Linked DNA regions of Candidatus Vesicomyosocius sp. SY067_SCS001. The protein of the gene in region 2 interacts with the protein of the main gene of each other region in a pairwise test. Links are inferred from orthologs where the notes say so. Each region holds a gene or a part of one and is shown on either strand. Other genes may lie near its edges.

What was found. The genes of interacting proteins can lie anywhere in the genome.
Region 1: the proteins of acpP (region 2) and HUW60_RS03850 interact in binary tests that used the Escherichia coli proteins (3 or more experiments, as listed by UniProt). The link is inferred for Candidatus Vesicomyosocius sp. SY067_SCS001 from one-to-one orthologs.

What each region holds. Positions count from the first base shown.
Region 1 is NZ_CP054877.1:804,968-809,729, reverse strand. Bases 1,712-4,703 are described here. They hold HUW60_RS03850 (alpha/beta fold hydrolase), read right to left. Parts: upstream 3,581-4,703; coding sequence 2,843-3,580; downstream 1,712-2,842. Other genes in these bases: HUW60_RS03845 (aminotransferase class I/II-fold pyridoxal phosphate-dependent enzyme), read right to left, coding at 3,567-4,667; purE (5-(carboxyamino)imidazole ribonucleotide mutase), read right to left, coding at 2,340-2,828; HUW60_RS03860 (5-(carboxyamino)imidazole ribonucleotide synthase), read right to left, coding at 1,712-2,336. In the rest of the region: kdsB (3-deoxy-manno-octulosonate cytidylyltransferase), read left to right, coding at 1-33; bifunctional methylenetetrahydrofolate dehydrogenase/methenyltetrahydrofolate cyclohydrolase FolD, read left to right, coding at 36-869; HUW60_RS03865 (glutaredoxin domain-containing protein), read left to right, coding at 866-1,240; more of HUW60_RS03860, read right to left, coding at 1,248-1,711. UniProt on the Escherichia coli protein: The physiological role of BioH is to remove the methyl group introduced by BioC when the pimeloyl moiety is complete. It allows to synthesize pimeloyl-ACP via the fatty acid synthetic pathway through the hydrolysis of the ester bonds of pimeloyl-ACP esters.
Region 2 is NZ_CP054877.1:546,853-553,025, reverse strand. The notes cover bases 1,397-4,111. They hold acpP (acyl carrier protein), read right to left. Parts: upstream 3,009-4,111; coding sequence 2,784-3,008; downstream 1,397-2,783. Other genes in these bases: parE (DNA topoisomerase IV subunit B), read right to left, coding at 3,802-4,111; queC (7-cyano-7-deazaguanine synthase QueC), read right to left, coding at 3,117-3,809; fabF (beta-ketoacyl-ACP synthase II), read right to left, coding at 1,463-2,704; HUW60_RS02620 (hypothetical protein), read left to right, coding at 1,397-1,446. Also shown: HUW60_RS02625 (M3 family metallopeptidase), read left to right, coding at 1-1,241; more of HUW60_RS02620, read left to right, coding at 1,234-1,396; more of parE, read right to left, coding at 4,112-5,685; HUW60_RS02595 (cytochrome c family protein), read right to left, coding at 5,766-6,173. UniProt on the Escherichia coli protein: Carrier of the growing fatty acid chain in fatty acid biosynthesis.

The DNA of each region.
Region 1 (4,762 bases), 260 kb from region 2 along the record:
GATTTGGATGAGGTAAGAAAAGAGTTAGGTTGAATATGAATGTTATTAATGGTAAAAAAATTGCACAAAATTTACAAGCAAGTATTAAATTAAAGGTTGATATGCTTGATAGAAAGCCAGGGTTGGCAGTTATTTTAGTTGGTGATGATGATGCTTCAGAGGTTTATATTCGTAATAAAGAGAATGCTTGTAAAGAAGTTGGTTTTTATTTAGAAATAATTAATAGATTTGATAATATTTCCCAAGAAGAATTATTATTTGAAATTGATCGTTTAAATCATGATGATAAAATTGATGGTATTTTAGTGCAATTGCCACTACCAAAGCATTTAGATGTTAATTTAGTAATTGAAGCTATTTCTCCTAAAAAGGATGTAGATGGGTTTCATAGTGAAAATATTGGTAAATTAATGCAGAATAAACCTTTCTTACATCCATGTACGCCAAAAGGAGTGATGTTGATGTTTGAATCTATTGGAGTAGATTTGGTGGGTAAAAATTGTGTAGTAGTGGGTGCATCTAATATTGTTGGTCGTCCGATGGCGTGTGAGTTATTAAATGCTAAAGCAACGGTTACTATCTGTAATAGCAAAACTAAAAATCTATCTTGCAAATTAATGCAAGCAGATATCGTTGTTGTTGCAGTTGGTATTCCTAAGATGATTCAGAGTGATTGGATTAAACCTGGTGCTATTGTGATTGATGTAGGTATTAATCGATTGGACAATGGTTGCTTGGTTGGAGATGTTGATTTTGAATCTGTTAGGAAAGTTGCTAGTTGGATTGCTCCAGTGCCAGGTGGTGTTGGACCAATGACTATTGCTACATTATTAAAAAATACATTAACCGCATATGAGGCAAGAATATGAGATTTTTATTAAAAGGATTTAGAAATGGTTTAGGTGCTATTATCGCTTTTATTAGTTGGATGGTTCCAGTTAGTAAGGTTAAACGTACTAGCGAACAACAACACAAAGTAGATGAAGAAACAATTAATATTGAGTTGTATCAGTTTTTTGGTTGTCCATTTTGTATCAAAACTCGCCGAATAATTAAGCGATTAAATTTACATATTATTACGCGTAATGCTCAAACTATTGGCAGTAAATTTAGAGATGAAATACAGCGAGAAACTGGTAAAGTTCAAGTACCCTGTTTAAAAATTACTAATGGCAATGAAGTTCAGTGGATGTTTGAATCTAATGAGATTAGTATCTACTTAAATAAGAATTTTGGATAATATTTTATTAAGGTAAAAAGTTTTTTAATTTTGTAATACTCTCATTTAGCTTAGCTTGAGAATTAGCGGTGATATTGGCATGACCTAGTTTTCGATTTTTGCGTTCAGGTTTATCATATAGATGTAAATGTGTATTTGGCATTTTTAGTACAGTATTAATATCTCCAAGTTTGCTAATAATATTAATCATTGCACAAAATGGATGTGTTGGTGTTGTGTCACCAAGTGGCATGCCAGTGATTGCACGGATGTGATTTTCAAATTGCGAAGTGTTAGTACCTTCAATACTCCAATGTCCAGAATTGTGTACTCTTGGTGCCATTTCATTAACTATTAACCCATTTTTAGTTTCAAATAACTCAATAGTAAGCACACCAATGTAATCCATTTCATCGAGTAAAGTTTGCATGTAATGCTGTGCTGTTTTTTGAATTTTTTCGTTAATATTCTGAGCAGGTGCAATGGTTAATCTTAAAATGCCTTCATGATGTTTATTTTCAACCATTGGGTAGTATTTATGGCTATTATCAATGCCACGTACAGCAATTAAAGAAAGCTCACGTTTAAAATTAATAACCCCTTCTAGAATTGATTCTACATCATTCATGCTTTCCCAGGCTTTAGTAATTTGTTTAGCTTTATGGAGGAGGAATTGACCCTTACCATCATAACCATCGGTTACAGTTTTTAAAATTGCTGGTAAACCAATAGTTTTAACCGCTGCTTTTAAATCTGATTCAGAATTTACTATTTGATAGGGTGCACAAGGAATATTTAGCTGATCGAATAAAGCTTTTTCTCGACCACGATGTTGTGTAATAAATAAGGATTTTTCATTAGGGTGAACAGGGACTTTTTTATTAATTTTTTTAACAATTTCAACTTTAGTATTTTCACTTTCATAAGTAATAACATCAGAAAACTCTATTAAAGAGTTAATATTATTTATATTATCTTCGTGTGCAAACATATGCCCTAATAAAGAGGATGGTTCATCATGAGTTTTACCGGAAAAACCAAATTGGTGATTTAATGGATAGCCAGAAATAGCTAGCATTCTACCCAATTGGCCTGCGCCTAATATACCAACTTTCATCTGTTATTCTTGTGGATTAGGATTGTCTAAAATATCCTGAGTTTGTTTAGCTCTAAAATTAGTTACTATACTTCTAATAGCTTGGTTTTCATTGCCAATAATTTGTGCAGCTAAAATACCTGCATTTTTAGCACCATTTTTACCAATAGCTAATGTACCAACAGGGATACCAGCAGGCATTTGAGAAATAGATAATAAAGAATCTTGACCATTAAGTGCACATGATTGAATAGGTACACCTAATACTGGAACAATAGTTTTGCTAGCTACCATGCCTGGTAAATGCGCAGCACCACCTGCACCTGCAATAATCACTTTAAGCCCACGTTCAAGTGCGTTTGATGCATAGTCGAACATTAAATCCGGTGTTCGATGTGCAGAAATCACTTTAACCTCGTATGGAATATTAAGTTCTTTGAGTATGGTTACTGTGTTTTTCATGGTTATCCAATCTGATTTTGATCCCATAATAACACCCACTAGTACACTCATCAATTTCTCCAAAGTTAAGTATTACTTGAATTATACTTAACTTTAAGTGTTGATGGTAGGACAAAATCATGATGTAGAAAAGGCAAATGTCCAGTGTTTAAGATACAAGTTTTTATGTGATTTTGATTGTACCAATGGCTAATTTTAATTGGCACCAAGGTATCATATTTTCCCAGTACTACTTCTATTGGTATAGATAGTTTTTTAAATTTATTATTTAGGTTTGTGTTAAGTAATATTTCCAATCCCTGATTAAGTGCTTGTGTTGTTGTTGAGTATTGTTCAATAACTTTATTTAATGCTTTAAGTTTTGATTTATTTTTGGTTTGCAAACTAATAAAGCGTTTTAAACCTTTAGATAAATTTAGTTGTAGAGCATTTGAAAATTGCTTAAAATTATTCTTATCTATGCCAAATTCCCAATTATTTGTTTGGATAAAATTTGGCGTTGATGCAATAAGAATAAGGCTTGATACAGTTATTTTACTAGCAATATTAATGGCAAGTAATCCACCTAAAGACCATCCTAATAGAATAGGATTTCTTGGTAAAATTTTGATAATTTCATCACTCCATTCATTAAGTCCACCATAAATATTAGTACTTTTACCATGTCCAGGTAAATCAATAAGTGTGATGCGGTATTGATTTTTATAATTATAAAATAAACTATTAAATATTTCTGAATTAAATCCCCAACCATGAAGTAATACTAAATCAACCCCAAAACCTTCTGTGTTACTGTATAACATATTTAAGTTGGATAAGAAGTTCTTTAATTTGGTTTTGTGTATGGTCGGCATTTAGTGTTATTCTTAAACGAGTTGTGTTTTTTGGTACAGTTGGTGGGCGAATGGCACTGATATGAAAGCCTGTACTGAATAACTTTTTTGAGATGTTAATTGATTTTTTATTATTACCTAAAATTAGTGGCTGTATAGCACTATTAGATGCTTTAATGGGTAGGTTTAGTGCTTTAGAAAGATTTTGGAAATAATGAATATTAGCTAATAATTTAGTATTTTGTTCACCTTCTTTAATTAGTTCTAAGCTTTTTAGTGTGGCACTACATAAAGCAGGTACAATTGCTGTTGTATAAATATAAGGGCGTGATTTTTGGATTAAAAAATCAATTAAATCCTCATTGCCAGCTACAAAAGCCCCCATAGTACCTACAGCTTTACCTAGTGTTGCCATGTAAATTGAATTTTTTGGAATAATTGGCTTAAATACACCAAATCCATGTGCATCATCTTGCATCAAGAATGTATCAGTTTTTTCTACAATTTTTTCAATACCTTTAATGTTAGCCTGATCACCGTCCATACTAAATACATTATCAGTTACAATTAATCCTTGTCCAGTTTGCTTATTTATTTTTTTCTTTAATGATTTAAGATTATTATGTAAATATCGTTGAAGTGGTAAACCGATTAAATGATTTGCATCAATGAGTGAAGCATGGTTAAATTTATCTTGCAATACCCAATCAAGTTTATCCTTAAGTGCAGAAAATACTCCAATATTCGCCATATAACCAGTTGAGAATAACAAGGCTTTTTCTTGTCCTGTATAATTAGCTAATGCTTCTTCTAACGCTTGATGTGCCGCTGTATGGCCGCTAATCAAGTGTGATGCGCTAGCGCCAACACCAAATTTATCAATTCCTTGTTTAAATGCCTCTTTAACTTGTGGATGGCTAGCAAGCGATAGATAGTCATTTGAGCAAAAATTTATCAATGATTTTCCATTAATATTAATTTGAGTATTTTTAGATATTTTTCTTGTACGATAAAGATAATTTTGCTTAAGATTTGATAGATCTTGTGAGAAGTCCATGAATTTATTTTATAGTTTATAGGTAGTATTGATGATACAATATAATCAAACTCTTACTATTATTTAGACAAGTCATAAGAATATTTAGTTCTTGT
Region 2 (6,173 bases):
TTATGGATGAGATTTTATTATTACGTTCTGAAATGGCTAATATTTTAGGGTTTGAGCATTATGCACAATTATCGATTACATCTAAAATGGTTAACACTGTCGATGAAGTAGTTCAGTTTTTATCTGACTTGGTAGAATATTCTAAATCTCAAGCACAATTAGAATTGAAAGAATTAAAGGTTTTTTCAGGTATTGATTTAAAGCCTTGGGATTTAAAATTTTATAGTGAAAAACTTAAAGAACAAAAATTTGGATTCAACAAATCTGATTTAATACCATACTTTCCAGAGAATAGCGTATTAAAAGGATTATTTTTAACTATTGAAAATTTGTATCAAATTAAAATTAAGCAAATACAACAAAATAGCTACCATGCTGATGTTAAAGTTTTAGATGTTAACAATAAAAGTGGGATTATTGGTAGAATTTATCTTGATTTATATGCTAGAGAAAACAAGCGTTCTGGTGCGTGGATGGCAGATTATCAGCCTTTGATTAATAATCAAAAACCAGTTGCTTTTGTGGTTTGTAACTTTACCTCTCCTATTAAAGATAAGCCAGTTTTATTTGAATTTGATGAAATTATTACTCTATTCCATGAATTTGGACATGTGTTACATCATCTGTTAACAAAAGTTAAGTACCCTTGTGCTAGTGGGATATCTGGTGTACCGTGGGATGGAATTGAACTACCTAGTCAGTATATGGAGTTTTATGTATTTGAAAAACAAGTGATTTCTCTTATATCAAGTCATTATAAAACTAGAAAGTCTTTACCTGATGAATTGTATAACAAACTTATTGCTTCTAAAAACTTTAATTCAGCATTGAATATGTTACGACAGTGTGAGTTTGCATTGTGGGATCTTAAAACACACATATCTACTAGAGATAGTTACACTATATTAAAACAAGTTCAAAGAAAAACATCTCTAATGTCAATGATAAATGAAAATCGTTTTTTAAATACTTTTGAACATATTTTCAATGGTGGCTATGCAGCAGGATATTTTAGTTATAAATGGGCAGAAGTTTTGGCGGCTGATGCTTATTATTATGTGCAAAAGAAAGGTGGTATTGGCTCTGATGCTTCTAAAGATTTCTTGTATAATATTTTACAGATAGGAGGTAGCCTAGATTTTATGCAACAATATATAAAGTTCAGGGGTGAAAAACCCTTAATTAATGCCCTATTAAAAGCAAATGGTATTATTCATACAACTAAGGAGAAACATGATTAAATTTATTCTCAGTATTATTATTATTTTGGCATTGATTGGCGGGGCTGTAAAGTTTGTTGCAACTGAGGAAAGCTGGTCTTTAGTTATGAATAAAAGGGTTGCACTTAGTAGTGTACAGAATGGTGCAATTGCAATTTATGAGTTTGTTGAGGAGTTAATAGCTGATGCTAATAAAATTAAAGTTGTTGATTCAACCATAAAATAATCAATTATAAAAGGTATTAAATTCTGCTCAATACAATTGAACCATTAGTACCTCCAAATCCGAATGAATTAGAAATAGCATGGTTAATTGTCATTTCTCTTGCTTCGTTAGCGCAATAATCTAAATCACAATTTGGATCTTGATTAATAATGTTAATGGTTGGTGGTACCACTTGGTCTTGAATTGCGAGTGTGGTAAAGATAGCTTCAATACCCCCAGAAGCACCTAATAAGTGTCCAGTCATTGATTTGGTTGAGCTTATTACAATATTATAAGCGTGTTGCTCTCTAAAGGCTAATTTAACAGCATCTGTTTCTGCTTGATCACCCACTAATGTGGAAGTTCCATGTGCGTTAATATAATTAATTTCATCAATATTAATACCTGAGTTTTTCATAGCATTTTGCATACATCTAGCCGCACCTTCTCCACCTTTTGAAGGTAGTGTTATATGATAAGCATCTCCACTCATACCATAACCCGATACTTGTGCATAGATTTTTGCTCCACGAGCCTTCGCGTGTTCAAACTCTTCCAATACTATAACACCTGCACCATCACCAAGTACAAAACCATCTCTGTCTTTATCCCATGGTCGTGAAGCACTTATTGGATCATCATTGCGAGTAGATAATGCACGTGCTGCAGCAAACCCCCCCAACCCACAATTGGTAGTTGACATTTCAGCACCACCAGCAATCATCACATCAGCATCATTATATTCAATTAAACGAGAAGCATTACCAATATTATGAGTACCTGTAGTGCAAGCAGTAGTAATGGCAAAATTAGGTCCTTTTAAGCCATATTTAATAGATAGATTACCAGAAATCATATTAATAATCGAAGAAGGAACAAAAAAAGGTGAAATACGTCCTGCACCTTTTTCTCTAAATAAATCTGCGGTTTTTTCAATTGTGCCGAGCCCACCAATACCAGCTCCAATAGCAACACCAATACGACAAGCATTTTTCTCAGTAACTTCAATACCACTGTCTTCAATAGCTTGAATGCTAGCAGCCATGCCATAGTGAATAAAGGTGTCCATTTTTTTAGCATCTTTAGGTCTTAGATAGTCAGTGACTTTAAAATTTTTAACTGAGCCACCAAAAGTAACTGATTGACCTTTGGTACTAATGTTAGTAAGCGAAGCAATACCAGAGTAGCCTTTGAGGATATTATCCCAAGATTCACTAACACTTAAACCAACTGGACAAATTATACCCATACCTGTAATAACAACTCTTCTTTTACTCATATTATTTTTGTTGGAAAATATAGTAAGGCGCTTATTTCAAAGAAATAAGCGCCTTACTTGTTAAGTTTGATAAATAGAATTATAAATTACTAACGTAATCAATTGCTTGTTGAACATTAGTAATATTTTCTGCTTGATCATCAGGAATTTCACATTCGAATTCATCTTCAAGAGACATGACTAATTCAACAGTATCTAAAGAATCTGCGCCTAAATCATCAACAAAAGAGGCATTGTTATCAACATCCCCGCTTACATCCAATTGTTCAGCTACAACTTTTTTTACTCTTTGTTCAATACTCATTTGTCATTTCCTTAACTATTTACAAAAAATTATTATTTTATCGTCAAAAAAGAAGTATACAAGACTAAATTACAAAATTTTTCATTAGAATGTTCTATACAAATAATGCTAAATTTGATATCTAGTTTGATCTGGCACTCTTGCCTCTTTAAAGCCTAATCTTCTATATTCACAAGCATCACAAATACCACAGGCTTTTCCATTTTTATCTGCTTGATAACACGTTGTTGTAAGTGTATAATCAACACCTAAGGAAAGTCCTTTTTTTATAATTTGTGCTTTGTTTAAATGAATTAGTGGGGCATGAATGGTTAATTTTTGTCCTTCAATACCTTGTTTGGTAGCAAGATTAGCCATTATTTCGAATGCCTTAATATAAGATTCTCTACAATCAGGATAACCTGAGTAATCTAGTTCATTAACACCAATAAATATATGTTGACAATTTAATACTTCTGACCATGCTAGTGCATAAGATAAAAAAATAGTATTGCGGGCAGGTACATAAGTAATTGGGATTTTATTGTTTTGAGAGAATCTTGGTACATCAATATTATCATTAGTTAGAGCAGATTTACTAATACCAGATAATGATATTTTTACCACTTTGTGTTCAGAAGTTATAAATATTTTAGCGATTTTTTTAGCTGATTGTAACTCTGATTTTTGTTTTTGACCATAATCAAAACTTAGACTATAGCATTTAAATTTTTTTGATTTAGCAATGGCTAAAGTAGTAGTGGAATCTAATCCACCAGATAAAAGAATAATTGCTTTGATTTTATGTTTAGTATTAAGCATTAGCTAAATTCCCATTTTCTTCCAACCACTTTTTTCGATCAGCTGCGCGTTTTTTACTTAACAACATATCCATAGTTTTAAAAACTTGTAACGGGTTATTTGATGTAAGTTGGATTAAATGTCTAGTATGGGACAGCATAGTAGTTTCTCTTAGTTGAGAAGGATTCATTTCACCCAAACCCTTAAACCGTTGAATTTGAATTTTAACACGTTTATTTTCGTTTTCTACCTTCCTAATAATGGTGTCTCGTTCATTATTATTAAGGGCGTAGTAAACTTTTTTTCCTGCATTTATACGATATAAGGGGGGCATTGCAACAAAAATATGACCATCTTGAACAAGTTTTGGAAAATGTTTTACAAATAAAGTACAAATTAATGTAGCGATATGTGCACCATCTGAATCTGCATCGGCAAGAATACAAATTTTACCATATCTTAAATTAGATAAATTTTCACTATTAGGTTCAAGACCAATTGCAATGCTAATGTCATGGATCTCTTTACTAGCGAGTACTTGTTCAGAATCAATTTCCCAAGTATTTAAAATTTTACCGCGCAAGGGTAAAATAGCTTGGTATTCTTTATTTCTTGCTTGCTTAGCAGAACCACCTGCAGAATCACCTTCAACTAGAAATATCTCTGTTTGATTGAGGTCAGTGCTGATACAGTCTGATAATTTTCCAGGCAGGGTAGGACCACTAACTATTTTTTTACGAATAACTTTTTTGTTAGTTTTAAGTTTTATTTGCGCATTGATAATAGCTAGTTGAGCGATTTCTTTTGCAATACTAGTGTGTTGATTTAACCAAATACTAAAAGAGTCTTTAACTATATTTGCAACAAAACTAATACATTCTCTAGAAGCGAGTCTTTTTTTAGTTTGTCCAGAAAATTGTGGATCCATTATCTTAACGGATAACACATAAGAAATTTTTTGCCAAACATCATCAGGAGTGAGTTTAATATTTTTTGGTATTAAATTTCTAAATTCGCAAAATTCTTTTAAAGCTTCGGTAAGTCCTGATCTTAATCCAGTAACATGTGTACCTCCACTAATTGTTGGGATAAGATTAACGTAGCTTTCAGCTATAATATTAGTGTTATACTGTGTCCATGCAATTGAACAATTAAGTTGTTGTTCATTAGTTTTATAATTAACAACAAAAGGATTTGTTGGTAGATAATCTAAGCCATCTAAAGACCTGGATAGATAATCTTTTAAGCCTTTCTTATAAATCCATTTATTTGTTTTTTTGTTTATTTCATTATAAAAATTAATCTCTAAATCTGGGCATAAAACTGCTTTAGAACGTAGATTATTATGTAGTTTAGTTGCGGAGAATTTAATATTGTCAAAAAATCGCGCATCAGGTGTAAATTTAATGATAGTGCCTGTGTTATGCTTATTGACCTTACGAGTTACTTTAAGTTCTGTTTTTTTAGAACCATTTGAAAAAGTTATGTGATGTTCTTTAGCGTCTCTTTTAATCCAAACCTCTACTAAAGTAGATAGGGCGTTAACCACTGAAATACCAACGCCGTGTAATCCTCCTGAAAATTGGTATAAGTCATTTGAAAATTTCCCACCTGCATAAAGTTTTGTTAAGATTACCTCAACACCTGATTTACCTTCTTTAGGGTGAATATCTACAGGTATACCTCGACCATTATCCTCAACAGATAATGAATTATTTTTATATAAAACAACGTTAATTTTTGAAGCATACCCAGCAATTGCCTCATCAATACTATTATCAATAACCTCTTGAGCAAGGTGGTTTGGACATTCAGTTTCGGTGTACATGCCTGGATGTTTACGTACTGGTTCAAGACCTGTTAAAACTTCAATAGAGGAAGAGTCGTAACTATTCATATGTTTGAATATGAGAATTTGTCAAGTATCATACCAAAAAATCCTCTAAAAAATTATGATTTTTTATTTTTTAATAAAAATTATCTAATAATTATGATAGCTTTTGCTATTTCTTTAGAGTCTAACAAATGTTTAGGTAATTTTGAGCTAAATTTATTTTTCATTGGTACTAGTAGCAAATCATAATAAGCTTTTGCCGTAACTATAGAAACATCATTTGATGGAATTTTATAATTTAATATGCGAGTTTCATTTGGTTTTAAACGAGTATCTCCTAAAATTTTGGTTGCTTTAGATGGTGATGTTGTTTTGTTGTTATCATTACCAATTATATACATAAACATAGCTTTTTTATCATCTATCATAGGATGAGTCTTTGAACTTTGCCACAAGATGTTGTCATTGTAATCTTGAGCAGTAACAGTAATATAAAAATTTCTAAATGGTGCGCCTGTTGGGAAGTTATGAGGTAATAAGTTAGTTGCATT